3 regions of the Paenibacillus sp. 1182 genome follow, and region 3 is predicted to be linked to each of the others. Evidence: riboswitches for the same ligand, from Rfam matches in the RefSeq annotation. Region 3 holds a riboswitch; each other region holds the start of a gene.
The links. A riboswitch is a leader RNA that binds a small molecule or an ion and turns the genes downstream of it on or off. The one in region 3 is predicted to bind glycine.

Region 1: another riboswitch for glycine. It lies ahead of JOD82_RS27435 (alanine/glycine:cation symporter family protein); the one in region 3 lies ahead of sdaAB (L-serine ammonia-lyase, iron-sulfur-dependent subunit beta).
Region 2: another riboswitch for glycine. It lies ahead of gcvT (glycine cleavage system aminomethyltransferase GcvT); the one in region 3 lies ahead of sdaAB (L-serine ammonia-lyase, iron-sulfur-dependent subunit beta).

Annotation. Positions count from the first base shown of each region.
Region 1 covers NZ_JAFICR010000021.1:2,020-11,905, forward strand. The annotation lists gene JOD82_RS27415 (beta-glucoside-specific PTS transporter subunit IIABC) at 1-101, opposite strand, end outside; gene licT (BglG family transcription antiterminator LicT) at 334-1,176, opposite strand; gene JOD82_RS27425 (LacI family DNA-binding transcriptional regulator) at 1,410-2,381, opposite strand; gene JOD82_RS27430 (glycoside hydrolase family 1 protein) at 2,595-4,052, shown strand; glycine riboswitch at 4,218-4,294, shown strand; glycine riboswitch at 4,313-4,407, shown strand; gene JOD82_RS27435 (alanine/glycine:cation symporter family protein) at 4,567-5,985, shown strand; gene JOD82_RS27440 (iron-containing alcohol dehydrogenase) at 6,043-7,215, opposite strand; gene JOD82_RS27445 (carbohydrate ABC transporter permease) at 7,364-8,191, opposite strand; gene JOD82_RS27450 (carbohydrate ABC transporter permease) at 8,214-9,089, opposite strand; gene JOD82_RS27455 (ABC transporter substrate-binding protein) at 9,123-9,886, opposite strand, start outside.
Region 2 covers NZ_JAFICR010000009.1:89,595-99,480, reverse strand. The annotation lists gene JOD82_RS18475 (mannitol-1-phosphate 5-dehydrogenase) at 1-468, opposite strand, end outside; gene JOD82_RS18470 (PTS mannitol transporter subunit IIA) at 465-899, opposite strand; gene JOD82_RS18465 (BglG family transcription antiterminator) at 896-2,974, opposite strand; gene JOD82_RS18460 (PTS mannitol transporter subunit IIBC) at 3,056-4,534, opposite strand; gene gcvH (glycine cleavage system protein GcvH) at 4,961-5,353, opposite strand; glycine riboswitch at 5,746-5,845, shown strand; gene gcvT (glycine cleavage system aminomethyltransferase GcvT) at 6,022-7,122, shown strand; gene gcvPA (aminomethyl-transferring glycine dehydrogenase subunit GcvPA) at 7,248-8,603, shown strand; gene gcvPB (aminomethyl-transferring glycine dehydrogenase subunit GcvPB) at 8,600-9,886, shown strand, end outside.
Region 3 covers NZ_JAFICR010000005.1:13,213-23,098, forward strand. The annotation lists gene JOD82_RS11520 (Ig-like domain-containing protein) at 1-1,643, shown strand, start outside; gene sdaAA (L-serine ammonia-lyase, iron-sulfur-dependent, subunit alpha) at 1,804-2,703, opposite strand; gene sdaAB (L-serine ammonia-lyase, iron-sulfur-dependent subunit beta) at 2,693-3,382, opposite strand; glycine riboswitch at 3,594-3,709, opposite strand; gene JOD82_RS11535 (DUF6359 domain-containing protein) at 3,925-5,529, shown strand; gene JOD82_RS11540 (ABC transporter ATP-binding protein) at 5,858-6,889, shown strand; gene JOD82_RS11545 (ABC transporter ATP-binding protein) at 6,867-7,793, shown strand; gene opp4B (oligopeptide ABC transporter permease) at 7,807-8,775, shown strand; gene JOD82_RS11555 (ABC transporter permease) at 8,804-9,712, shown strand; gene opp4A (oligopeptide ABC transporter substrate-binding protein) at 9,755-9,886, shown strand, end outside.

The sequences.
Region 1 (9,886 bases), on a different contig from region 3:
AATTTAAATCTCAAGCGTGTAGCGCAATGGAATACGGAATTGACATTCTCTTCGCCGCCAACGAGAGTCACTATTTTTTTAGATAGTTCTTTATCACTCATATTTAGAACTCCTTATGGGTTATTCTTGCTACTGATAGGGTTTACCGTTTACATTTGTTGCTAAGATGCGCCGGCATGCATCTTTTTAACCTTGTAAACAAGAAAAACCTAAACTCGTGGTGAAAACTGCGCACTCTTCCTATAAGGGAACGTCGATTTCACCATCAGTTTAGGTTTTGCCTGCCTTACCAGTCACAATCCATGAACGATGAGGGGTATGAAGTTGTTAGTCTTATATGTTATTACGCTCAGTTACCCGATGAATATGGATAGTTAGATATACGTATTCATCCTTGCTTAAATATTGATCGTATGTTTTTTCCAGATACTCATTGATCTTTTGGGCGCAAGCAAAAGCTTCGGTATACGTCTGCTTCACCTGGTTGTACAAGAATTCTTCACCACTGTGAATGACTTCTTTACGAATCACTCGCATCGCAAAATATTGCAAATGTGTCAAAAATCTCGAATAGCTAAAAGAAGACTCATCTAGCACAATCCCGTAATGGTACGTAATAATGTTCAATATATGTTGGACAATCTCAGTCATTTTCAGTGTAGATTTCATTTCGTTACCGTCAATCCGTGCATTCACCATATGCAATGCAATAAATCCCGCTTCATCTTCGCCCAATTTTACTCCGAGCGTATTTTCAATTTTTTGGAGAGCATCCAGTCCAACTGCAAATTCTTTTTTGTAAAAGCGTTTAATTTCATACAGCATCGCGTTTTGGAGTGCCAGTCCTTTTTCTTGCCGTTGTATGGCAAAATGAATATGGTCGGTCAACGTTAAATAAATATTATCGCTTAACTCCGTATCCAACACTTCTGTTGCATGGGTTACGATTTCATTCACGACCTCCAGATGAGATACAGGAATATCGTTCAGCAGCTCGGTTAGTTTGGCCGTGAACTCGTTTTCATTTAACATGAAAATCTTATCTATTTTATCATCATCGACTTGATCGCCAGCCACCTTTTTGAAGGAAATACCTCTTCCCATCACGATGACCTCTTTGCCTTTATCGTTTTTAGTCAATAGGACGTTGTTATTGAGCACCTTCTCAATAATCATTGAAGTTCCCCCTCCCATCCTTTACCAATAAAAAATGCCTAAGCACAATTCAATACTATTGTTAGCAATAGTACTCAATTGAACTCAGGCATTGCCCGCATCACCGGTCACAATCCTTCGATATAGTGCTATTGTAGCACAAAAAAAAGCGATTTCAACATTTTTTATTCTGTTTCGACAAAAAACATTTTATATCAAGACCCTTTTGCCTAATTTGCAAGTAAAGCGTTACCTTATGTGGTCGTACGTTCAATGAGGCTGTACTCTAGCGAATGAAGCTCCATTTGGCGTCCAATCAGCTGGGGGGAAAGCATGAAAAAAGCATTTTGTGCTTGAGCCATGATGGGATTTTGAATGGTTGTAATCCCCAACGTATGCGACAGCTCCGTGTTATCAAACCCAACAATCGCCAGATCTCCCGGTACGTTCAGCCGTTGTCTGCGTGCTTCGCAGAGAATGCCCACAGCTACATAATCGTTAGCACATAAAATAGCCTCTGGGAATTCCCCCCGATGCTGTAACAAATCCCGTACGACCTGTTCGCCATCACGGATATTATAAATTGAAGAGTGATTCCAGTGTTGCAACACTGACAGATTGTGCTCACTCATGATCTGTTCATAGGCTCGTTGTCTGCTATGGGTATTGATGCTGCTCGGACGACCAAAAGCATTGGCTATACGGGTATAGCCTTTTTGTATCAAATGCTTTAATGCTAGCATGTAACCTTCATATTGATCCATTGCGACGGAGCGAATATCGGTATGCTCCATTCGTTGCCAGGCCACGATCGGGCCATATTTACAATAGGTACTCAAAAAATCAGTGTCATTCACGCAGGAAATGATGACCAGCGCGTCGACTCTTTTTCTTTTTAAATCTTCAAAAGCTTGAAGCTCTTTCTTTTTGTCTTCTCCCGAAGTATAAATAATGGTCTGGAATTCATATTGTCCGGCGATTTCTACAAAGCTGTCCAGAAAAGCAAGAACAATTTCATTAATCGTTGAAGTGATGATACCAATCTGAAGCGTCTGACCCTTGGATAGGGAAATGGCATTCCGATTAGGAACATAATCTAATTCCTGCATGATTTTCAAAATCTTAGCTCTTGTTTCATGACTGACATGGGGGGACTGATTTAATACTCTGGATACCGTAGCCTTGGAAAAGCCCGCCAGTTTTGCAATTTGATCAAGATTCGACATGGTGCTTCTCCTCACATAAGAAAAAAATACTTGACATGAAACGCGTTACAACAATTAGGATGCTTATGAGGGCATTACATCTATTTTAAAGCATCTGTCAATGCATTTCAAAGGAGAACGGTTACCGTTAGGTATGGATTCACATTTGCAGCATTTGATGGGATTACTTAGGCCAAAGTAAAAATCTTATATACGGAAAGAGGTCTTTATACCATGACGAAGATGCTAAAAGGATTTCCGAAAAACTTCTTGTGGGGCGGGGCAACTGCAGCCAACCAATTGGAAGGTGCTTTTGACGTAGATGGAAAAGGCTTGTCCAGCGCAGACATGATTGCTTATGTACCCAAAGCGGAACGTAAGAACGATCACGCTATAGAGATTTCGTCCGAGCGACTCGAAGACATTTTGGCAGGCAAAGTCAATGCCCGTTTCCCAAAACGTGAAGGTGTGGACTTTTACCACCACTACAAAGAAGATATTGCATTGTTCGCTGAAATGGGCTTTAAAGTATTTCGTATGTCCATCCACTGGTCGCGGATTTTCCCGAATGGCTATGATCACGAGCCGAATGAAGCAGGATTGCAATTCTACGACAATGTATTTGATGAGCTGCGCAAATATAATATTGAGCCCTTGGTAACATTGTCACATTATGAAACACCGCTAGGTCTGACTCAGAAGTATAATGGCTGGCTGGGTCGTGAAGTCATACAGCATTACGTCAATTATGCCGAAACGGTGTTTACACGCTATAAGGATAAAGTAAAATACTGGCTGACCTTTAATGAAATCAATGTAATGACCATGAGTCCGTTCACCGGTGGCGGTGTGGTTATTGACCGTGTAGAAAACAAACAGCAAGCGATATATCAAGCATTGCATCATCAATTTGTAGCTAGTGCACTGGCAACCAAACGGGGACATGAGATCATCCCGGGTGCTCAGATCGGCTGTATGTTGGCACGTATAGAAAGCTATCCACATACGTGTAACCCAGCGGATATACTGAAAGCCCAGCATGAAAATCAGATGAACCTATTCTTTACGGATGTGCATGCCCGTGGGGAATATTCCAACTATATGAATCGTTATTTTGAAGAAAATAATATTGTGATCCAGACAGAACCCGGCGATGACGAAATTTTGAAAAATAATACGGTTGATTTTATCTCATTTAGCTACTACATGACCTTGACCGTATCGGCAGGTCCAGAAGGCGAGAAAGCAGCAGGAAACCTGATTGGCGGCGTGAAAAATCCGTATCTGCAGTCCTCCGACTGGGGATGGCAGATCGATCCGATCGGCCTGCGTGTTACACTGAATACGTTTTATGATCGCTATCAAAAGCCTCTGTTCATCGTGGAAAATGGCTTGGGTGCATATGATAAGGTGGAAGAGGACGGCTCTGTGCATGACACGTATCGCATTGATTACTTGCGTCAGCATATTGTCCAAATGAAGGAAGCGATTGCCGACGGTGTTGATCTGATTGGTTACACCAACTGGGGCCCTATCGACCTTGTGAGCATGTCTACTTCCGAAATGTCCAAGCGCTACGGATTTATTTACGTTGATCTGGATGATGACGGTAACGGAACGCTCAAACGCTCCAAAAAAGACTCTTTTAACTGGTATAAAAATGTGATAGCAACCAATGGTGAAGAATTGTAATTTCATATCGTCTCGGGCGGGTATAGCAGAGGACATCCTAAGGATGCAATCTGCTGTACCCGCTTTTTTGATAGACATAATAATATTTCAGAGGGCTTCACAAACTTTTCACTTGTAATAAGCTGAAAGTTTTCTGTATAATGAATAAAAATTTCATATGTCTGGTTGATGTTTGCGGGAGATGGAACGAAAGTTCCGACCGAAGGGGCAAAACTCTCAGGTGCTTAGGCTGTTTACAGCCACAAGCGGGGACCGTAAACGGACAGAACTCTGGAGAGACCCTTAATTGGGCGCCGAAGGTGCACCGCAGAGAACATCTGCTTAAACTCTCAGGCAAAAGGACAGAGACGCGAATAACCTGTGACAGGGAATGCCCTAGGCTTTTTTATGAGCTATTAGAGGCAGAAACCTGCACAAGATGGTTGTATTTTTTCGTGCCTTTAACCTCTCCAGGAGTCGAATCAGCTGATTTGACTCTTTTTTGTTTTCTAATATGCTGGAGGAGCGGGTTGAAATGAATTTGGTACATGTGTTAGAAGCGATTAGCAGTTGGATATGGGGGGCGCCTCTCATCATTCTTGTCATGGGAACGGGGTTGTGGCTGACCATACGTCTGAAAATGTTGCAGGTATTCCGCCTGCCCCTGGCGATCAAGCTGATCGGTAAGGCCCCGAATGAAGGCAGCGGGGATGTAAGTAGTTTTGCGGCTTTGAGTACGGCGCTAGCGGCTACAGTTGGCACAGGAAGTATTGTCGGCGTAGCGACAGCCATTAAGCTGGGCGGGCCGGGTGCCTTGTTCTGGATGGTCGTTGCAGCCTTTTTTGGGATGGCGACGAAATATGCGGAAGGTGTACTTGCAGTAAAATACCGGGTGAAGGATCGGAATGGACAATTTTCCGGCGGCCCGATGTATTATATTGAGAAAGGTCTAGGACGTCGTTTTAAACCGCTGGCGATGCTGTTTGCTTTTTCGGGCATGCTGGTGGCGTTGTTCGGGATTGGAACGTTTCCGCAGGTCAAAGCGATTGTATCTTCGACGGAAAACAGTTTTGGCGTTCCGCCCATTGTAACGGCACTGATTATAGCTATCCTTACTGGACTGGTTACTATTGGAGGACTCAAAAGCATTGCCAAGGTATCGACGAAGGTCGTTCCTTTTAAAACAGGCTTGTACGTACTGATCTGTCTCATCGTACTGATTCGGTTTGCTGACCAGCTTCCTGCCGCAATTGCGCTGGTGCTCCATTCGGCATTTTCAACTACATCTGCAACGGGCGGATTTGCCGGAGCTACGATTATGCTGGCGATGCGAAGTGGGGTAGCCAGAGGTATTTTTGCCAATGAGGCCGGATTGGGGAGCGCACCGATTGCAGCCGCAGCTGCCAAAACCAAATGGCCTGCGGAGCAAGGGTTGATTTCCATGACAGGCGTGTTTATTGATACGATGGTTATTTGTGTGATGACCGGGTTGACGCTACTGGTTAGCGGTGTGTGGAGCGGGCCTACCGATGCGGGTCTGATGACTCAGCAAGCATTTTCCAGCGCATTCCCGCTGGGGGCAGAACTGCTCACAATTATTCTGATTATGTTCGCGTTCACCACCATGCTCGGCTGGAACTATTACGGGGAACGCTGTGTTGAATATTTGCTTGGGGTCAAGTGGATTAAGCCATACCGTTATCTGTTCATTCTACTCGTTGGCGGGGGCGCGTTCATTAAACTGGATGCGATTTGGCTGCTGGCAGATATCTTTAACGCAATGATGGCTTTCCCGAACCTGATTGCACTGCTCGGCTTATCAGGCATTGTCGTTGCAGAAACCCGAACCTATATGGATTCTCTGAATTCTAGTAAGAAAAAGGGCATTCTTGCAGGTGCCAGTGTAGGGGCAGCTATTCAAGTAGAAGAAAAGGGACAAACGGTTAATTCATAAATTTCAAAAGGGAGTGCTCTCAGCCATCACAGGCTTGAGGACACTCCCTTTTGAATGTTATAACGATGCACGCAAAATAGCTAAAATATCTTCTTGATTCAGCTTTTTATAATTACCGAAGCCTCCATATTCCATTTCACGGGCTGCAATGGTTGCGATTTTTTCCAATTGCTCATCATTAATATTGTAATCGGCCAGGGTGGAAGGGGCACCGAGACTTGTCCAGAATGCACTAAGACGGTCAATACCCTCCAAAGCGATTTCTCTATCTGTTTTATCTACGGTGTCTAAGTCAAACATGCTGAGCATCAGCCGTTTCATGCGTGCAGCATCCTGATCCACCGTATGTCTCATCCAGTTGGGGAATAGGATCGCCAGACCGCCAGCATGAGGAATATCATATACAGCAGATAATGCATGTTCAATCGTATGCGAAGCCCAGTCCCCGAAGTAGCCCATTTGCAGTGTTCCGTTAAGAGCAATCGTTCCGGCATATAAAATCGTTTCGCGATGCTCGTAGTTGTGCAAATCCTCCAACAGCTTAGGTGCAGTTTCGATTACGGTTTGCAGCACGGAAAAGCACATACGATCTTGCAACGGTGTATTTTTAACATTGTGAAAATACTGTTCAAATACATGGCTCATCATATCCACCATGCCATATACCGTCTGATCACGTGGCACAGAGAAGGTGTTTTTTGGGTCCAGAATCGAAAACTTCGGATGCGTCACCGCGCTGCCCCATACGTATTTTTCGTTCGTTTCCCAGTTGGTGATGACAGAATCCGGATTCATTTCTGAACCGGTGGCGGCGAGTGTGAGGATGGTGCCGAATGGTAGAGCCTCGGTCGGCATGTGCTTTTTGTTGATAATATCCCACACATCGCCGTCATATTTAGCCCCTGCTGCGATGGCTTTGGTGCAATCAATAACGCTTCCGCCGCCTACTGCAAGTAAGAAGTCGATGTTTTCATTTCGGCAAATGTCGATGCCCTTCTTAACGGTAGACAAGCGCGGATTCGGCTCTACGCCGGACAATTCATGAATGTTAAGATGTAGCGGCTCTAACGCGTTTAATACCTGGTCATACAGACCATTTCGCTTGACACTTCCGCCTCCGTATATCAGTAAAATATTTTTGCCGTAATTCAGCAGCTCCTGCTGCAGTTCTTCAATTTGATTGTCTCCAAATATTAATTTGGTGGGGTTATAATATGTGAATTTGTTCATCTGGAAAGTTCCCCTCAGTTCATAGTTCATGTTCAAATCGTAAATCGCTTAACCTGATTGCCTGTTGAATACCTAACTTTACCATGTAAGCTATTTGAAATGACGATTAACTATTATACATGAAATGAATAAGGGAATTCAAGTGAATCTAATCTTTGACCGCACCAGCGGCAAGATCGGAAATAAACTGGCGGCTAATGAAAAGAAACAAAATAATAAGTGGCAGTACAGCAAGCAGGGTGCCCGCAATGACCATCGCATAATCCGTATTGTAAATCCCGTTTAACTGTGACAGTGCAATCTGGAGCGTGAATTTACGCTCATCCGTTAAGACGATTAGCGGCCATAAATAATCATTCCAGGCTCCTATAAAGGTAAACGCGCCGAGAAAAGCGAACGCAGGACGTAGAATAGGCAGTGCTACATTCAAGTACAGTCGAAAAAAGCTGCATCCGTCCATCCGCCCCGCATCCAGCAGCTCCTTTGGAATGGATTCTTCCGCATATTGACGAATCCAGAAAATGCCGAAGGCATTTACCATCCCCGGGATAATAAGCGCTTTGAACGTACCTACCCATCCAAAGGCGGCCATCATGACAAAGGAGGGGACAAGCGAAAGTTGTGAAGGGACCATCATGGTAGCTAGCAGAACGATAAATAGCACTTTTTTGCCCGGAAAATCAAACTTGGCGAATGCAAAACCTGCCAGTGAATCGAAAAACAGAACCAATAAGGTAACAGAACCGGCTACAAAAAGGGTATTAAAAAAGGCTCCGGCAAAATTAATCTGCTGTAATACTCTAGTTATGTTATCCAAGAAGTGGCTACCAAACCACAATTGCGGTGGAAAACGATAGATGTCTGAAGTTGTACGGGTTGCCATAACGATCAGCCAGTAAAATGGAAACATCGACAGGATGATTCCCACCAACAATCCGGCATATAAAACAAAGGATTTTGCACGTGTCTGTATCATGTTGTGAAGCTCCTTCCCATCGTTATTTTTTACCTTGAACGAGTTTCCAGTTGATGATGGAGAATAGAGCAATGATGAGGAACATGCCCCATCCGACGGCTGCACCATATCCAAAATAGTTGTTAATGAACGACTCGCGGTACAGGTATAAAACGATGGTCATGCCACTTGCCCCGGAACCGCCGTCATTACCGACCAGGACCTGTGGCTCGGTGAAGAGTTGCATACCGCCGATGGTGGACGTAATGACCGTAAACAGAATGACTGGGCGCAGCATGGGGATAGTGATGCGGAAAAAAGCTTGCGCTCCGGTTGCTCCGTCTATTTTGGCGGCCTCATACAGCACATGCGGAATACTCTGAAGTCCGGCCAGATAGATGATTGCGTTATAGCCCATCCATCTCCATACGACCATAGAAGAAATGGCAATTTGGATACCCCATGGCACATTCAGCCATTGAACCATGGGCAGTCCCAAGAGTTGCAGAAGGTAGTTGAGAAATCCGAAATTGTTGGCAAATAAGGCACCAAATATGATGGCGACAGCCACAATAGACGTCACATTGGGCAGGAAGAATCCAACTCGCCATAAGGTGCGCATTTTCACAAATGGGGCATAAAGCAGAAAGGCAATAATCAGTGCGAAGAATAGCATTGGAATCGTTGCATACACCCAGATCACAAAGGTGTTGCCTACAGCCTGCCAAAATTCATGATCTGTTACAAGGTAGCGAAAGTTGCCCCAGCCGTTGTAGGTCATGTCTCCGATTCCGTCCCATTTGTGAAACGCCAGGTATAATGAAAAACCAATCGGAAACAGTCCAAAGATGCCAAACAGCAGATAAAACGGCGAGATCGCAGCATAAACGGCACGGTGCTTCCAGATTTCTCTCAGCATATTGTCCACACGCCTTTTTTGAATTTTGTTTTTTTATCGCTGTAATTCCCGTTCGATTCGTTCCATGGTTTCCGTCCATAATGCATCAGGATTAGCATCCTGCTTGGCAACATTAGCAAGGCGACGGGTCACAATGCCGTGGATGACAGGGTAGCGCTCGCCGAAATAGCTGCTTTTCACATGACGTGCGGAGGCGGAGAAGATGAGTCCGGTGGCCTGACCCCCAAAGAAAGGCTCGGGTATCCCCATGATAGGATCGTTATAGACGCCGGGAGTGGACGGGAACAGACCGATTTTGTGGTAGGCTTCCAACTGGTGTTCCGGGTTTTGCAGCCAGGTCAGGACTTCAAAGGCTTCTTTGGGATGTTTGCTGGATTTGAGGATAGAAATGAACGAACCACCCAGGTTGCCGTCTCCTCCAGGAGCACGGGCGACTCTCCATTTGCCCGCTGTATCCGGCGCGGCCTCTGTGAGAACTTGCTTCATCCAAACAGCCCCTACAAAAGAGGCAATTTTGCCGTTATTGACCGAAGCGTTCCATTCGGGAGTCCAGCCATCCGCATTGGCGAGCAGATGCTTCTTGTGGAAATCGACAGCGGTTTTCCAGCCCAGACGGATGTCAGGAGATTGATTGCCAATATAGCTGCCATCCGGCTTGAAGTAGAGGTTTGTATGCTGAGCGAGCACTTGATTGTAAACGTTTACAATATTATCAGCCAAAAACGAACGGCTTCCGAATTTCTGCTGAAGTTGTTCTCCGGCTGCCATGTAATCATCCCATGTGCGGATCGAGGCAC
Region 2 (9,886 bases), on a different contig from region 3:
GGCAGCATTTGGAAAATACACCGAAGCCTCAGCCTTGGCACGGGTCGCCTCATCTAATAGCGCAAAAACATGCTCTTTCAGTTGCGCACTACCTCCGATTGCATTTTCACAGGCAATCACATGCAGCGGCCTCGCTCCTCTCTCTACCCGCCGCTTGATTCCTTCCGCAATACCTGCTGCTATGTGCTTGAGGATGCTGACCCCTACCGCGGTCGTTACCAGATCTGCGTGGTCTACTGCATCGGCTACAGCCGCTGCATCCTTGCCGTCAATCGCCGTCACATTCGTGACCAGCTCCGTATCCTTTGTATCATTGGCTAATTCTACGGTGTATTGTTTACGACGGCGTAACTCGGATACAAGGGTGTCGTTGACATCTGAAAAAACAACCTCATAGCCTGCACGCGACAGAATCAATCCGATAAAGCCGCGACCGATATTTCCTGCTCCAAAGTGGACGGCTCTCATAGCTCCAGCTCACTTTCGAACAGATCTATAATTTCCTGTGGGGTCACCGCATTGCGAAGTTTATCCATATTTTCTTCCTCCGCACACACCACAGCGATACTCGTCAAAATCTCCATATGATCGCCGCCTTGTGCTGCAATGCCGATTACCATGTATGCTTTTTCTCCCCCAAAATCTACGCCTTGCGGAAACTGGACGATGGAAATGCCTGTGGATTGAATAAGCGTCTTGGATTCCTTGGTGCCATGTGGAATAGCCAGCCCGTTCCCGATATAGGTGGACACGATCTCCTCGCGTTCCAGCATCTTGTCAATGTACTCACTTGAAATATGTCCTGCATCCAGCAGGATTTGTCCAGCCATACGAATCGCCTCATATTTGTCTTTGGCGGTTGCATTCATTTTTACTTTGTCTATCGTCATAATACTCACGGTAGGTTCCTCCCTGTCCCTAATTTACTGTGTAAAAATCCAGCTAGCTCACTCGATATATAATTGACAATATGATCCCTGCTACCGTGTTCCAGTAGCGTAACCATGTCTTCCTGCAAGAGTAATGCACTAATCTCGCTCAATACCTCCAAGCTTTCTCTCGGCAGCTCACGAGGTCCCAACATGAGCAGCACGCATTCTACCTGTTCGCCTGTATCCGCCAACAGCGGCTCTGCCAGCTTATACAAGGTAAGCGAAGGTTTGCGAATATAGTGGCTACGCGTATGAACTAAAGCAATGGAGGTATCAGAGATCACCTGACTACCTTGGCGCTCTCTTTCCATGAGTTGTGCAGCAACCGCAGAAGGCTCTGTAACATTCCCCCGCCCCGCCTCCAACATGCATATAGCCTCTACGGTCGCCGCCATATCCATCTCCTGATTTTCCAGCGGGTACACTTGAAATTGCTGTACAATGTGTACAATTTCATCGAGACTTTTCCGCAGACCGGTAAGCCACTCCATGTCCTGACCGGGCTGAACGACGTGTTCCTGCTGATGGTCATCAGGATGATTGAGTGTAATATGCTGGATAAATTGACGCAGGCGATCACTCTCCTCCTGCGTCAGCAGCGGGCTGATCTTAAGATAGCGATCTGGTTCAAGCGGTAGCTCTACTGTCGAAATGATCAGATCATAATCCTCCTTGGGGATCCGCGCCGCCTCGTACCATGAGGCCCTATCCACAATTTTGATCTGTGGCAGCTCTTTGGCGAGCCTTGTTGCCAGAAGTCTGGATGAACCAATGCCGCTCGTGCAGACTACGATGGCCCGCACCTCCCGCCGCAATTGTCGCAGCCGCTCCAGCGAAGCGCCGAAATGCATGACGAGAAATCCGATCTCTTCATCAGGGACTTTCATTTCTGTCATGTCCGCCGCAGCCTTTTTCACTGAGTCGAATAAGCTGCTGTAATCCTTGCGGATTTGCTGAAGGAGGGGATTACGAATCGACTTGCCTTCCTTCAAACGTTTGAATACCGGAGCCATATGGGCAATCAGTCCTTCACGCAGAACACGGTCCTCTTCCAATGGCGTGCCTGTTTCTTCCTCCACACGACGAATCAACTCATGAACCGACTCCAGCAGTACAAGATCATCGAGCGGCAGCAGCCGGGTAGAATGATCCTCGGCATCACGGAACAGCAGCCTGAAATAAGATCGTTCCGGGTCCGGAAAGTTAATATCCAGCGCCGCTGACAATTCTGCGCATATGCGTTCTACCATAGCTGTACGCAGCATGATATTCTCATCCGAATCTGTTTTTAAATAGGAGAGAAGAGGATCCATAACATACCCGAGTCGTAGACGTGCCAGCGAAACGCAAATCTGAATCAGCAACTCCATATATTTGCTTTCCACCATGTTTTCCAGCCACTTTTCATGGGGCTGCCAGAGGGCCTTTTCCACGATCAGCAAGTTCCCTCTGCCAATCATCTCCAGCAATTTGTCGGAGACACGAGTCACAGAACGAACCTCTCCCTGGCTGGAAAACAGATCAGATTCATCCAAATGTTCGAGGGCCAGCTCGGAAATCGCCCGTCTTTTGTCTATCTCCCGTCCGGTAATCTCGACACCATATCCCCGTCTGCGGACAAGCACGAGCCCTCGATCTCCGATCCAGTCTTGTAATTCGTCCAGATCATGACTGACCGTAGTTACCGTGACTTTCAGATCTGAAGCCAGCGCCAGCAGCTTGATCGGCTCCCGTGTATCCAGCAGCATGCAGAGAACCACGATCTTTCTCTCCTCAGCCGAATATTCGTCTGGATTCGTATACAGCAATTGCTTTCGCAGGCATACAAGCTGAGCTGGGTCTGCATCTATACAGATACCAATCCCTGACTTTTTCTCCAGCTTCACCTCATGAGTTGCCAGCCAATGCTCGACTGCGCCCAGTTCCCGATGAACCGTCCTTGTGCTGACATTGATCTTCGTGGCAATTTCCCCGGCAGTAACCTCTTTGGACTGCTCCAGAAGATATTCCACGATGTCACGTTGTCGTTTCGTAATATTCATAAGCGCATACCGTTCCTTCCCAAGCTCATCCCTCCAGCAGGAGACGTACACTGCATACAGTCCGCCTGACTATGACGGGGATTAAGAATCGGATTTCAGACGTTCAACCAGCGCTTCGTATTCAGGACTCTTCAGAAAATTGTCAATGGAAATGTGTTCAGCATTCGGGACTACTGTTTTAGCCCGGTCTGTCAACGTTTTTTGCGTAATGACAATATCCGCATCCTGTGGAATTTCACTGATTGCCGTATTCGTAACTGTTACGCCTACGCCCGCCTGCTTCATTTTTTTGCGTAAAATCGAGGCACCCATCGCGCTTGAACCCATACCTGCATCACAGGAAAAGACAATCTTGTTCACTTCGGATTTATCCTTGAGCGTTCGATCTGCGACAATCTCGGCAGCACGATCAGATTCGTGGTTATCTTCCATTACAGTGGCGTTAGCACTGGCACTCTTGCTTTGACTTTTCATATCTTTCAGGCGAGATGCAGCTTCCTCCAGCCCCTCTTCTTGTTGCTTACCTGTCTTGAGTAACACTGCTGCAACAGCAAAGGATACGACCGCAGCAGCGATCACCCCGCTCAGCATTGGCAAATATCCACCTTTTGGCGTCATTAGAAAATAGGCGATGATACTACCCGGTGAAGGAGCAGCAACCAGTCCGGCACCTGTCAACATGAAACAGAAGGTTCCCACAACACCGCCAGCTATAGCTGCAAGAATCAGAATCGGCTTCATCAAAATATAAGGGAAATAAATTTCATGAATCCCGCCGAAAAAATGAATGATGACTGCGCCAGGAGCTGACGACTTCGCAGAGCCTTTACCGAACAGACAGTAGGCCAGCAAAATACCAAGCCCCGGCCCAGGGTTGGATTCCAGCATGAACAGTACGGATTTGCCTGTTCTTGCAGCTTCCTCCAACGCAATCGGACTCAATACTCCGTGATTCAGCGCGTTGTTTAAAAATAATACTTTTCCGGGCTCAATAATGAGGTTGACAAGCGGCAATAGCCCCGCGTTCACGAGGAACTGTACCCCTGCCGACAACACTTGACTGATCATTTGTACAACCGGGCCGATCGCCACATGGGCAAGCAGTGCTAGAATGGCACCGATAATCCCGGCCGAAAAATTATTGACCAGCATTTCAAAGCCTGATCTGACTTTGCCTTCAATGGCCTTGTCGAACTTCTTCAATATCCACGCAGCCAGCGGACCAGCTACCATCGCGCCCAGGAACATCGGGATATCGGCTCCTACTATGACACCCATCGTCATGATGGCACCGATCACACCTCCACGCTGTCCGTGAATCATCGTGCCCCCTGTATAACCAATCAGCAGCGGCAACAAATAATTTTTCATCGGATCAACCAACTGTGCAAAACCTTCGTTCGGGAACCATCCGGTCGGAATAAAGAGTGCCGTAATCAACCCCCACGCAATAAAGGCTCCCATATTGGGCATAACCATACCGCTAAGAAAACGGCCAAAACGCTGTACGGCGACACGAGTGCCTCCTTTTGAACTTGGCTTTGCGTCCAATGTACTCATATTCAAATCCTCCTTGTAGGTAAGCATCACTACCTTTTCTTAAAATTCATACTAAATGACAGCGCTATCTTCATCAACGAAATGAAAACGTACTTTCGTCATGAACGTTGATGACAACATTTAAATTTAAATTATCCAGGAAGATATTATACCTGCATAATTCTTCTTAATATGACCTGTAGCTATAGAAATTAGTCGAAAAACCGCGCTGGATTATGTATGATTCCTATATGGGGACAACCCACTATATCAGAACAACACACGTAATTACGTTTTCAAAAAAAGACAAAAAAATAGCCGCTACGTCAAATCATAGCGACTATTTTATACAAAAATCGAGCAAACTAACGATGCTCTTATTCAATTAAAAATCAATATAAAATTCCGAATAACACGCTATTATTTCATGCTGCATTGCTCTATTTATTACTCCGAAATCAACTGCTCATACTGATCCGCCGACAGTAGTTTGCCCAATGATTCCTCCACATCTTTATCCATCTCTACTTCTACCATCCAACCTTTGTCATATGGAGATTCATTCACTAGCTCAGGTGTACCTTCCAGCGCTTCATTCACTTTTAATATGGTTCCCGTCACCGGAGCAAAAAGGTCGGATACCGTCTTCACCGATTCAATCGTACCGATCTCCGCTCCCTGCTCAATCGTTACTCCCGCCTCAGGTAATTCTACAAAAACAATATCACCCAGTTGGTGCTGTGCAAAGTCTGTAATACCAATCCGCACCGTTCCATTCTCTGTCCGCTGAACCCACTCATGTTCGTCTGTATACCAAAGTTGCTGCTTCACTTCACCCATTCTGTTCCCCTCACTTCCATATGAATAAAATCGCATTTGCTCACCTGTATTAGACAGGTTAAGATTATGACAATACGAACACTCATGTCAATAATACTAACAAAAATACTTCATATCACCTCCTATAGCGCTCTATATAAAAATATAATAATTTATAACAAACGCTTACATATCCTTATTTATATATTAAATGTTTTTTCTATTGTTTTTGATGACATTTTTATTGACATTTTGAATGAATTTGCGTATTAATGGGTTATAGCAAATACTTTGGGAAACACCCGACAACTGCAAACGCGGATGAACGCAGAGGGAGAGACTGCCAAAAAGATTCGCATAGCTGTTGCCGCTTGTGAGACAGTTGTGCACGCGAATCGGATCAAGTTGTTATCTGCAAAGCCAGGTAATATACTGCTGATCCCGAAGGTAGCGCCGAAGGAGTAAGCCTGCATTGCAGGTGAATCTCTCAGGCAAAAGGACCTCTGCCGGACGCATCTCTGGAGAGCATTCGCTATTGGAGCGGATCACCCAAGAGGAAACCCGGTACATACCGGGGTAACTTTCTGGTATCAAGGACAGAGCTGAAAAAAGAGTATAGACTGCTGTCTATACGTTTTTTTCGGCCTGTCTTTTTTGTTTTGCCGATCACACCGGATAGGAGTGGAAACATGACTAATTTGCGAAAAACACCGCTATATTCGTCCTACGGGACGCAGTCTGGGGTTCGTTGTATTGACTTTGGCGGCTGGGAGCTCCCCGTTCAGTTTAGCGGTATCCAAAAGGAGCATGAGGCCGTCCGGCAACGTGCGGGTTTATTCGATGTATCGCATATGGGTGAGTTTTTGGTTGAAGGCAAAGAGGCCGAAGCTTTTCTACAAAGGGTGACCACGAATGATGTCAGCCAGTTGGAACCAGGTCAGGCACAATATTCACTCCTGTGTTACCCCGATGGAGGTGTAGTAGACGACCTGCTTATTTACTGCAAAGGACCGGAGCGCTACATGCTCGTTGTGAACGCCTCCAACATTGATAAGGATTGGGATTGGTTACTTCGTCATGTGCCTGCATCCGTTCACATGGAGAATGTGTCTGATTCAATAGCATTGCTGGCATTGCAGGGACCGGAAGCAGCACGTATTGCCGCAGCCGTGGCAGATACGGATATTACGAATCTGGCATCTTTCCACTTTCATGAGAACGTGCCATTGTTCGGAGCAAAAGCACTCGTCTCACGAACCGGATATACGGGCGAAGACGGTTTTGAATTTTATGTACCTGCTGCGGAAGCACCCGCCGTATGGGAGGGTTTGCTTCGTTCCGGTGAGTCGTATGGGCTGATTCCCGCTGGACTTGGTGCTCGGGATACACTACGCTTTGAGGCTCGGTTGCCGCTGTACGGACAGGAGCTATCTGCCACGATTTCACCACTTGAAGCCGGTCTAGGGTACTTCGTCAAGCTGAATAAAGGAGATTTTATCGGTAGAGAAGCACTGCAACGTCAGAAAGATCAAGGGATTCCTCGTAAATTGATCGGGCTGGAAATGATTGATCGCGGCATCCCACGCGCCCATTATCCGGTATTCGCAGAAGGACAACGCATCGGTGAGGTCACAACGGGGACTCAGTCGCCCACCTTGAAGCGTAATCTGGGCCTCGCCTTGGTGGACAGTCGTTTTAGTGCCCTCTCCACACCGCTGGAGGTTGAGATTCGTGGCAAACGCCTGCGTGCCGAGGTAGTGGCAGCACCCTTTTATAAACGCCCGCGCTAATCTTAAACTCTCTTCATTCCAATAAAGCAAACATGTCAGATATGAACTTCCGGGTTTTTCAGCTCACACTTTTTTATTAGCTAATTACGATTTAAAATTTTGCTTTTCGAAAGGAGCCAGAACCTATGAAGCAGCATCGTTATCTCCCTATGACTGAACAAGATCAAACCGAAATGCTGCGTGTGGTGGGTGTATCATCCATTGATGATTTATTCAGTGACATTCCAGAGGCCATTCGATATCAAGGGGAACTCCCTCTTTCTTCTCGACTCGATGAGAAAGCCTTAACCCGCCACTTGGCCGAGCTGGCTGGACACAACGCCAATACAGACACACATGCCAGCTTTCTTGGCGCAGGAATTTATGATCATCATATTCCGTCGGTCATCCAGCACATCACTTCACGCTCGGAATTCTATACAGCCTACACCCCCTATCAGCCGGAAGTAAGCCAAGGCGAGCTACAAGCCATTTTCGAATTTCAGTCGTATATTTGCGAATTGACGGGCATGGCTGTAGCTAATGCCAGCATGTACGACGGAGCGACTGCACTGGCGGAAGCGGGCTCACTGTCCGCCGCAGCTACCCGCCGTAAACAGCTTATCGTATCGAGGTCCGTCCATCCAGAGGCACGTCAGGTATTGGCAACCTATGCACGCGGATTGAATTTGGACATCGTGGAGATCGGCTGTTCGGACGGTGTAACGGATGCTGATGCGTTAGCGGCGGCCGTATCGGAACAGACCGCGGCTGTTTTGGTCCAAAGCCCCAACTTTTTCGGAGCCGTGGAAAATCTACAGCCGATGGCTGACCTCATCCATGCACACAAAGGTCTTTTGGTCGTCAGTGCCAACCCACTGGCACTTGGCTTGCTGGAGACACCCGGCAAACAGGGCGCGGATATTGTGGTAGGAGACGCGCAGCCACTTGGCATCTCCTCTTCTCTCGGCGGTCCGACCTGTGGATACTTTGCCGTTTCTCAGGCACATATGCGCCGTATCCCCGGCCGTATTGTGGGTCAGACCACTGATCGCAATGGTAAACGCGGCTTCGTGCTGACCTTGCAAGCGCGCGAACAGCATATCCGCCGCGAAAAGGCCACCTCTAACATTTGTTCCAATCAAGCGTTGCTAGCTTTATCTGCATCTGTATACTTGTCTGTTATGGGTAGACAGGGGATCAAGGAAGTAGCCGAGCTAAATTTGCATAAAAGCCGGTATGCTTTAGAGCAATTGCTGAGCTTGAAGGGCGTAACTGCCTCGTTTAACGCACCGACCTTTAACGAGTTTGCCCTGAGACTGCCTGAGGGTACAGATATGAGCAGACTCCAGGCCGAGCTGCTAGCTGCTGGATTTATCGCTGGCTACGATTTGGGCCGGGACTATGAGGAACTTGCTGGTCACATGTTGATTGCCGTGACGGAGCAAAGAACCAAAGAAGAGATTGACCAATTTGTGCACACCTTGGGGGGATTGCTATGACACATACCGGACAGGATCAGAAACAAGAGCTGTTAAAGGAACACGATCAAGCGCTCATTTTTGAATTGAGCCGTCCGGGTCGCATCGCCTATTCCCTTCCCGAGTGCGACGTTCCCCGTCGCCCGGTGGCAGAGCTTTTGCCAGACTATACGCTGCGCAGCGAACCTGCAGCATTACCCGAGGTATCCGAAGTAGACGTTATTCGGCATTATACCGCCTTGTCCCGGCGCAATTTTGGCGTGGACAATGGATTTTATCCGCTCGGCTCCTGTACGATGAAATACAATCCGAAGGTGAATGAGGATGTCGCCCGATATACAGGCTTCGCCAAAATCCATCCATATCAGCCCGAGGAGAGCATCCAGGGTGCCATGGAGTTGCTGCATACGCTCCAAAATGATTTGGCTGCGTTAACTGGCATGGATGCCGTCACGCTTCAGCCCGCCGCGGGCGCCCATGGCGAATGGACCGGGCTGATGATGATTCGCTCATACCACGAAGCACGTAGTGAGCGACGTACCAAGGTGCTCGTGCCGGATTCGTCGCACGGAACGAACCCCGCCAGTGCAACCGTCGCAGGCTTCGAAACAGTCACCCTTCCTTCCACCCCTGAGGGGCTAGTGGATCTGGATGCGCTGCGTCAAGCCGTAGGCAACGACACTGCTGCGCTCATGCTGACCAACCCGAACACGCTTGGGCTGTTCGAGAAGCAAATCACTGACATTGCTGCCATCGTGCATGACGCGGGGGGTCTGCTCTACTATGACGGGGCGAACTCCAACGCCATCATGGGGATTACCCGTCCCGGAGATATGGGCTTCGATGTAGTGCATCTCAATTTGCACAAAACGATGAGTACCCCGCATGGTGGCGGTGGCCCCGGCGCTGGGCCTGTCGGCGTAAAGCAACGGCTCATCCCTTATTTGCCCAAGCCGCTTGTCGCACGGGATCCACAGGGGGTGTACCACTGGGACCGGGAACAGGGAGATTCTATTGGACGGGTTAAAGCCTTTTACGGGAACTTCGGTATTCTCGTCCGTGCCTATGCCTATATCCGTAGCTACGGTCCTGATGGCTTAAAGCGTGTATCGGAATGTGCTGTACTCAATGCCAATTACATGATGCATCGGCTCGCTCCATATTTTGATCTGCCCTACCCTGGACATTGCAAACACGAATTCGTGATGTCAGGGCGAGGCTTGAAAAAATTTGGAGTGCGCACGCTTGATGTAGCCAAACGTCTGCTTGATTTCGGCTACCATCCACCTACAATTTACTTCCCG
Region 3 (9,886 bases):
ACGTGACAGAGTCCGCTGAGTGGAGCTCCAGCAATGCAGCTGTGGCGGATGTACTGAAAGGCACGATTACCGGCTATAGCGCGGGAAAGGCGACAATTATAGGTAAATATGGCACGATGTCCGCTACGATTTCGGTGGATGTCGATCAAACGAATAAGCTGAAAGCCAGCGAATCCAATATTTTTCTCCGTCTGGATGAATCTAAAAAAATACAGGTTTCTGCTGTTTACCCGGATGGAACAGTAACGGATATCACGGATAAAGCTACTTGGGCATCAAGCGATGAAAAAATTGCAACGGTGAATAAAGGAACGATTATGGCCATCGGTGCGGGTTCGGCAACGGTGACCGCTAAGTATGGAGATAAGACCGTTTCGATCAAGACAGATGTCGAAACCTCTAGATTTCTGGATTTGAGCGAGGACAAGCTGAGCTTGAATGCCAAGGAATCCAAAAAGCTCAAGCTGACCGCAACGTACGTAACAGGTACGGAAGAAGATATCACAAGTAAGGCAGAGTGGAAGTCCAGCAATGAAGATATCGCTTTTGTCAGCGCGGGGGAAGTCACAGGTTATAAAACAGGTGAGGCTACCATCACCGCTTCTTATGGCGGCAAGACAGTTACAGCTACGGTATCCGTAAATGTACCCGGGGATCTGTCTCTGTCCTCCAAAACGGCAACGATTGATATTAATGAGGACTATACTGCAACTTTGACGGCTACTTATGCGGATGGGCGTAAGGAAGATGTAACACAGGATGCAGAATGGGCTTCAAGCGCGGAAGATATTGCCTCTGTGTCCAAAGGAACGATTACGGGTAAATCTGCTGGTAAAGCGGTTATTACAGCGACCTATAATGGCAAAAAACTAACAATTAACGTACAAGTGGGCCTTGTAGACCGTCTGGAAACAGACTCGCGTGTAATTGCGCTTGGTGCTCAGGAAACGAAGCAGCTGAAAGTAACAGGAGTTAAGAGTGGTGGTACAAAAACAGATGTAACCAAGGATGCCACCTGGACAACTAGCAATGTAAAAGTGGTTGAAGTTAGCGAAGGTTTGATCAAAGCGAATGGTAGTGGTAAGGCAACTGTGACTGCTTCATATGGCAAGCAAAACATTACGTTTACGGTAGAAGTGGACGTAGCGCAAAAGATTGAAGCGGATGCAATCGCGCTATCGCTCAAATCTGGAGATCAAAAAACCATCGCGATTGTGGTTAAATCGAGCGATGGTAAAGAAAAGGATGTTACAACCCAAGCTGAATGGAAAACGTCCAATTATAAGGTAGCCACTGTTAAAAAGGGTCAGGTTACCGCGGTCAGCTACGGTAAAGCTAACATTCAGGCGAAGTTCGGCGGGAAGATCATCAGCGTACCTGTAGATGTTGATACGCTTAAATATTTGCAAACAGACGAAGTCGCCTTGAATTTGAAGGCAGGACAGCTGGCTAAGGTTACGGCTACAGCCACGTATAAGGATGAGTCGGAGAAGGATGTTTCCAAACCGGCTGTCTGGTCCTCGTCCAGAATTATTGTGGCGACCGTCAAAGACGGTAACATTAAGGCACAGGGCAAAGGCAAAGCAGTAATTACTGTGAAATATGCAGGTAAAATGACGAAGATACAGGTAACCGTTCAGTAATCTGTAACCCGACTAAAAAGAAAAAGAGCAAGCATACGTCCAGCGACGATATGCTTGCTCTTTTCTTTATAAGGACGAATTCTCTTTCCCTAGGACAATGTGGGGGAGAGGTAGTCGCCTTGTTTTATAGAGGAGAAGTAATTGGTTTAAAGCTTAGAAATTACGACTTATTCTTCTTGATTGATGCGTTGCGTGTAAGTGATTCGGTCAAACGCTTGCCAGTCGGCGTCTGAGCCAAGCCGCCTTTGGCGGTCTCGCGGTGCTTCGACGGCATCGCGCTGCCGACTTCAAGCATCACGTCAATGACTTCGTCAGACGGAATAGCGCTGCGCACACCCGCCAAAGCCATGTCCGCTGCGGCAAGCGCAGTCACGGCTCCCAGCCCGTTGCGCACGATGCACGGAATCTCCACGAGTCCGGCGACGGGGTCGCAAATCAGGCCGAGCGTGTTCTTAAGAGCGAGGCCCACGGCGTGAACAGCTTGTTCAGGCGTACCACCGCGCAGCTCGACCATAGCGCCAGCGGCCATCCCGATAGCTGAGCCAATCTCAGCCTGACAGCCTCCCTCCGCGCCAGAAATGAAGGAGTTGTTGGCGATCACGTAGCCAATGGCTCCAGCGGCGAATAGGCCGTTCACCATATGCTCATCATCCCAGCCGAACCGTTCCTGCGCACTGATGAACACACCAGGGATAACTCCACATGAGCCTGCGGTAGGAGTGGCGACAATGCGACCCATAGATGCATTAACCTCCGACACGGAGAGGGCATAAGCCATGGCGAGCGCGGAGGCATCACCGGAGCAGGTCTCCCCTGACCGCAGATACTCGGCCAGGCGCTTGCCGTCGCCGCCCGTCAATCCACTGCGGGATACGGTGTCTTGTGTCTGACCGCGATGAACAGCTTCCTTCATGATTTCATAATAATCAGACATTTGGCGAAAGATTTCTTCCTCCGTTGTATTCGTTTCTTGTACCTGCTCTTGAATCATCAAGCGGCCAATCGTGGTGGATTCTTCAGCGCATAAAGCGCTGATCTCATGCAGATGGCTAAACCGCATCGGATTCAGCTCCTTTTTTCAAATTAATCATCTTAATTTCATACATATGAGGTAAAGAACGCAGTTCCGCAATCAGTTCAGCTGGAGCAGAACTGTCCGTTTCAATGGCGGTGAGTGCTTCACCATCCCGGCCTTTGCGATCTACGTGCATATAGGCAATGTTAATGTGGGCCGCGCCCAGCGCTGAAGTTATTGCGCCCAATGTACCGGGCTTATCCGAGTGGAGAAGCACCAGCGTAGGCAGCTCCCCGGTCAGATTGACCCGGAATTCGTTGAGTTGCTGGACATGGATGCTGCCGCCGCCGATGGAGGAGCCCAGCAGTGTGCGCTGATCCTCGCCCTTCCACAACTCGAAACGGACGGTGTTCGGATGAGGAGCGGGGAGTCCACTGACGGCGAATTCCACGGTCATCCCGGCTTGCTCGGCCCATTGCTCGGCATCTGGAATCCGGTGATCGTCCGTATCGTAATTAAGCAGTCCTGCGATGAGCGCCAGATCCGTACCGTGTCCTTTATACGTATCGGCAAAGGAGCCGTACAGTGTCATACGGGCACGGTCAGGCTGCGCCCCGAGCCAGTGCCGGGCAACGCGTGCGAGTCGCACCGCGCCTGCGGTGTGTGAACTGGAAGGTCCGGTCATGGCCGGGCCGATAATAGAAAATACATCTTTGAAACGCATGGTGTGGCCCCCTGTATGTTCTAATACCATACTATATGGTATTTCCGCGTCTTTGCGCGGTTATGACGGTTCCTAATGCTGACGCACAATGTGAGCACAAAAAAGGACAGGATAAGGAAGTTTCCCTTATCTCTGTCCTCGTTACCTGAGAGTTTCGTGCGGTGTTCTTACCGCCTTACCCCTTGGGTGGCTTGCGCTCTCTCCAGAGTTGCGTCAGATGACGATACATGGACCTGAGAGATTATCCGCCAGCCGGGTGCTGGCGTCTTGCTCCTTCGGTGCCGCCAGAGTGTAAGCCCCCTGGACAGACTCTCCCGTCATCTTCATTCGCGTATACCGTTCTACATGTCTTTCTTAGCGTAATGTATGACGTGCTCGGTGTCAATCACAGGGTTTAATTTTTACATAAACAGGTGCATTTCCAATAAAAAAGATTAAAGTTTACATAATTATGGATGAAATCAGGAAGGAATTAGAAGATTGGCGGCTAATCTGATAGAGGACAAGTACATTTATGGAAATCATAGGAGGGATATTGACGTATGGTAAAAGGCTTGCGGTTCACAGGTTCACGCTTAAAAGGGATGCTGCATCTAGCAGCGATCGTTTCACTGCTGATCGGGATCTTCGTTCCGTTCGGTCAGGTCAAGGCAGAGGGAGCATTGACAGTAGCTGAAGCACTTCAGGGCCAAAGCAGTGGAGGTACGGTGACGGTAGAAGGTTATATCGTCGGACATGCTACCGGATCGAAAACGGCTAACTTTTCTTCTCCGTTTGCGAATGATTTTAACGTACTGATTGCCGACCAGGCCAATGAACGTAGCACGTCTAATCTATTGGATGTACAGCTGACATCCGCGTACAGAGGGCAATTTGGGCTAACAGGCCATCCTGAGCTGATTGGCAGCAAAATCCGTGTGACGGGTACACTCGGCGCCTACAATAATTTTGGTGGAGTGAAAAGCCCAAGCGCTGTTGAACTGGTGAACGGAAGCGAGCCGGGGGAACCAGGTGAACCTGGTGAACCTGAACCTGGCAACCCGGGTCAACCCGGTACTACATTGCCGGATGGAAAAGGCAAAAAGGTGCTGTTCGATAATACGCACGCACAGACCGCTGGTGCAGCAGATTGGGTCATTGAAGGCGCCTTCTCCGACTTTGCCAATGGACTGCGTAATGTAGGCTTTACGGTAGACCCATTAAATCGTCCCATTCCTTTTACTTATGGAGAGCAGGCTATAACCTATGACAAGCTGCGCCAATATGATGTGTTCATTATTGGTGAAGCGAATGTTGCCTTTAAGGCATCCGAGCAGGCTGCCCTGCTGCAATACGTGAATAGCGGAGGGAGCGTCTTCTTCATCTCCGATCATTATAATGCAGATCGTAACAAAAACCGTTGGGATTCCTCCGAGGTTATGAATGGCTACCGTCGTGGAGCCTATACTAATCCGGCCAAAGGCATGACTGCAGAAGAAGCTGCATCACCGGCAATGCAAGGATTAACAAGCTCCGATTGGCTGGCGGCCAACTTTGGCGTTCGTTTCCGTTACAATGCGCTCGGTGATGTGAATGCTACCGACATTGTAGCCGCAGATCAATCTTTCGGTATTACCAAGGGTGTGCGCTCGATTGCCATGCATGCAGGATCTACGCTGGCTATTATTGATCCTACCAAGGCTAAAGGCATTGCTTACATCCCTTCAGGCACGAAAAAATGGGGTAATGCGGTAGATCAGGGGGTTTATAACGGCGGGGGCCGTGCGGAAGGACCTTATGCCGCTATCTCCAAGGTAGGCCAAGGCAAGGCAGCATTCATCGGTGATTCTTCCCCTGTAGAAGATGCTACACCGAAATATGTGCGTGAGGAAAACGGACAGTCGAAGAAGACATATGATGGCTTCAAAGAAGTGGATGATTCAACCTTCCTGGTGCAAACGGTTCAATGGCTTGCATGGAAGCAGGACTACACGAAATTGTCCGATGTGGCAGGTTTGACTCTGGATCAACCAACGAAGCTTCTGCCATTCGAAGAGCCTGCGGCGTCCACGGAACCACAGCCTGAGCCTTGGTCTGCTCCGGCAGCAGGCTACAAATGGTACGATCCTAGAACATTCAAGTCTGGCTCCTATGGAGCGGCTTCGTAAATTATATTGTCAGGAGCTCAATGTGAGCTTGGGTTAGTTAGTCGTTTGATCCCTGCTGAGGGATCAGGCGACTTTTTTTGTGATGAAAATTAACCTGTGGTTGGTTATTTCATTACATTTTGTGCCAGAAAGGCCGCACTATTGCTGGATCATTGATTTTTTAAATGATGTTGATAGCATAATCTTAATTGATATATCCATATACTGGTGATAGGATGTATTCAAATTATTCCGACAAAAACGGTATGTAATGTTCATGAGAGGTTTTAAACATCAAACATGGTGAGAATAAGCGGGACAAGACCATGGAGAATGGAGGAAGCGCGCATTGAATACCGAACCTGTGTTGGAAATTAAAGGATTATCCGTATCTTTTCGCATCCAGGATCAATATCACCCCGCAGTCGACCATCTGGATCTGACGGTCAACCCCAATGAAGTGCTGGCTGTAGTCGGAGAATCCGGCTGTGGCAAAAGCGCGTTAGCGCTTTCGATCCCGCAACTGCATGACATGGAACGCACGCGTGTAGAGGGGGAGGTCTTTTTTAAAGGAACGGACTTGAACCGTCTTTCCTCAGGGCAAATGAATAAAATCCGCGGAGCGGGAATTGGCATGATCTTTCAGGACCCGTTGACAGCACTCAACCCGTTGATGAGCATTGGCAAGCAGATTGAGGAAAATCTCGATTATCATACGTCACTATCTACGAAGCAAAAAAGGGAACGTGTGCTGGAGCTGCTGGAAAGTGTAGATATACCGAATCCAGTGCGTGTGTATGATCAGTATCCGCATGAACTGTCAGGAGGGATGCGGCAGCGTGTGATGATCGCGATTGCCATAGCTTGCCGACCTTCTCTTATTATTGCAGATGAGCCGACGACTGCGCTCGATGTAACGATCCAATCGCAAATTCTCGACTTGCTCAAACAGCTTCAACAGGAGACTGGGAGCGGTATTATCCTGATTACGCACGATCTTGGTGTTGTGGCAGAAGTAGCCGACCGCGTGGTGGTCATGTATGCCGGAGAAATCGTGGAGAGCGCTGATGTTTTTGAATTATTCAGGCAACCACAGCATCCGTATACGCGTTCTTTGCTTGCTTCCATGCCGGGATCGCATACCAAGGGGGAATCACTGCATGTCATCGGCGGCATTGTTCCCTCATTACAAGATATCCCCCGCAATAGCTGCCGCTTTGCTCCACGTATTCCCTGGATTCAGCAGAGGGTGCATGAAGACCATCCCCAATTAAATGAAATTTCCCCTGGACATTGGGTCCGTTGTACATGTTATCAGCATTTTCATTTTGAAGACGAGGCAAAGGGGGAGGCTGCTCATGGCACTACTGGAGTTAAATGATTTGAGGGTGCACTATCCGGTGCGCGGTGGTTTCTTCCAGCGTGTTATCGATCAGGTGAAAGCAGTGGATGGCGTGTCGATCAGCATTGAGGCAGGCCAGACCTACGGGCTGGTGGGGGAGTCTGGCTGTGGGAAAACGACGACAGGCAGGACGATCATCGGTCTAAATAAGCTGACGAGCGGACGGATTTTGTTTAAAGGAAAGGACCTTGCAGCTCTAAGTAGTAACAATCGTCATCCATTGCGTAGAGATATTCAGATGATTTTTCAGGACCCATACTCTTCGCTTAACCCGCGTAAGCGCGTATTGGATGTCATTGCTGAACCGCTGCGAAATTTTGAAAGGCTGAGTAGTGAGGAAGAACGGAGAAAAGTACAGACGTTGCTGGAAAAGGTCGGCTTGAACGCCGATGCAGCCTATAAATATCCGCATGAATTTTCCGGGGGGCAACGACAGCGGATCGGGATCGCGCGTGCGCTGACATTAAACCCCAAGCTGATCATTGCTGATGAGCCAGTGTCAGCACTGGACGTTTCCGTGCAGGCACAGGTGCTTAATTTTATGAAGGATGTGCAGCAGGAATTTAATTTGACGTATTTGTTCATCAGCCATGATTTAGGTATTATCCGCCATATGTGCGACCAAATCGGTATTATGTATCGGGGCCGTCTAGTGGAGCAGGGGAGCGAGCAAGATATTTATGAGCGTCCACAGCATCTGTATACCCAGCGCCTCATTGCAACCATTCCCAATATTGATCCTACAAAACGGCTGGAAAATGCTCAAAAAAGGCGAATGCTTTTATCCTCCTACAAAACAGAGCTACCCAAACATCTAGACGCGAGTGGAAAACCGTTTGCACTAAAATCAGTAAGTCCATCCCATCAAGTCGCGCTACCATAAGGGGGTACAGAATATGTGGAAATTTACACTGCGTCGGCTACTGGTTATGATCCCTCAACTTTTTGCACTGAGCGTGCTTATATTTTTCCTAGCTAAGGCTATGCCAGGGGATGCCTTGACAGGGCTCATCACTTCAACTCCCAATCTAAATCCGGCTGCACTGGAAGAGCAGCGACAAAGACTGGGACTGAATGACCCGGTCTGGATGCAGTATGGGAACTGGCTCGTCCAGCTTGCTCACGGGGATCTGGGCAAATCTTATGTACATAAAATTAGCGTTACCGATCTGATTGGCAGCCGTCTGGGGAACACGTTCTTTCTGGGCGTAGTCATTCTGGTTCTGACGTATCTGATCGCCATCCCGCTCGGCGTACTCAGCGGTCGTTATCAGCATAGTCTGCTGGACAAAACCGTAGTGGGCTATACCTATCTCAGCTTTGCGACACCTCTATTTATACTCGCGTTGCTGCTGCTGTATGTATTCGGCTTTAGGCTCGGCTGGTTTCCAACCAGCGGCAGTGTGGATGTAGGTGTGGAGCCGGGGGCATGGTCATATTACGTGAACAAGTCGTATCATCTCATTTTACCGGCGGTTACAGGCGCATTGCTCAGTACAACGGCTACGATTCAGTATTTGCGCAATGAGGTCATTGACACAAGACTGAAGGATTTTGTGAAAACAGCGCGTTCCAAAGGGGTACCCGAAGGTAAAATTTATTCCCGCCATATTTTCAAAAACTCTCTATTGCCGATTGCTGCCTTTTTGGGCTATGACCTGACGGGAGTCATTGCAGGCAACATTTTTCTTGAATCTATTTTCGGTTATCCGGGGTTGGGCCAATTATTTCTTCAGTCCATCACTCAACGGGATTTTTCAGTCGTGAACGCGCTGGTCATGATTTCTGGCTTCTTGGCACTATTAGGGACCCTTTTATCTGATGTCATCCTGAGCAAGGTCGATCCCCGCATTCGAATTGAATAGCGAACAAGTCTAGAGAAAGGGAGGGATTATGGTGTCTATACAGGTGGAGGAGGTTTTCACGCCGGAAATCATTCGTAAATCACCATCCAGTTGGTCTGTACTACGTCGTGAGCTGGTGCGTGACAAAAAGGCCTTGGTTTCCATTGGCTTTGTGATTCTGTTCTTGATCTTTATATATGCCTCTGTCCTGTTTGTCAATCAGGATGTAGTCACGACGGTCGATTTGGGCGCGATTCGTGAAGCTCCAGGCTCAGTGCATTGGCTGGGGACAGATCGAGCGGGCAGAGATATTTTCGGCCAACTGGTCATTGGAGCCCGCAATTCCTTCACTATTGGCTTTACGATTACATTGTTATCCGCCGCTATTGGCTTAACATTAGGTTTACTGGCTGGTTTTTATGGGGGAATGGTCGATAACATCATCATGCGGATCATTGATTTTATTTTGGTGCTTCCATTTTTGATGTTGGTCATCGTATTTGTCAGCATTGTACCCAAAAGCGGCATAGGGTCCTTTATTTTTATCATGACTGCCTTTTTATGGATTGGAAAAGCACGCCTGATCCGGGCCAAAGTGTTGTCGGAGCGCGAACTGGATTATGTGCAGGCTTCCAAAACCCTTGGCACACCCAATTGGAAAATCATCTGGTTTGGCGTGCTGCCCAATCTTAGCTCGGTCGTGATCGTCAATCTGACCCTCAGTCTCGCGGGAAATATCGGGATTGAGACCGGGCTTTCTTATCTCGGCTTTGGCTTACCGGAATCTACGCCAAGCTTGGGTACACTGGTGAGTTATGCCAATGACCCGGATGTTTTGCAGAATAGCTGGTGGATGTGGTTACCTGCCTCACTGCTTATTTTGGTGTTAATGCTGGCGATTAACTTTATTGGCCAGGCGCTCAAACGCGCCACGGATGCCAGACAACGATTGGGTTAACTGAAGTTCAAGGATAAGGACAATGACAAGGAGGGATTTACAATGGTTAAACACTGGAAAAAAGGGATTCTGCCTGTTCTATCTGCAATTTTAGTACTTTCATTGGCGGCATGCAGCGGTTCGCCTTCCGCTTCAAATGGAGGGAAATCGTCTGACGGTACAGGCGGCTCAGGG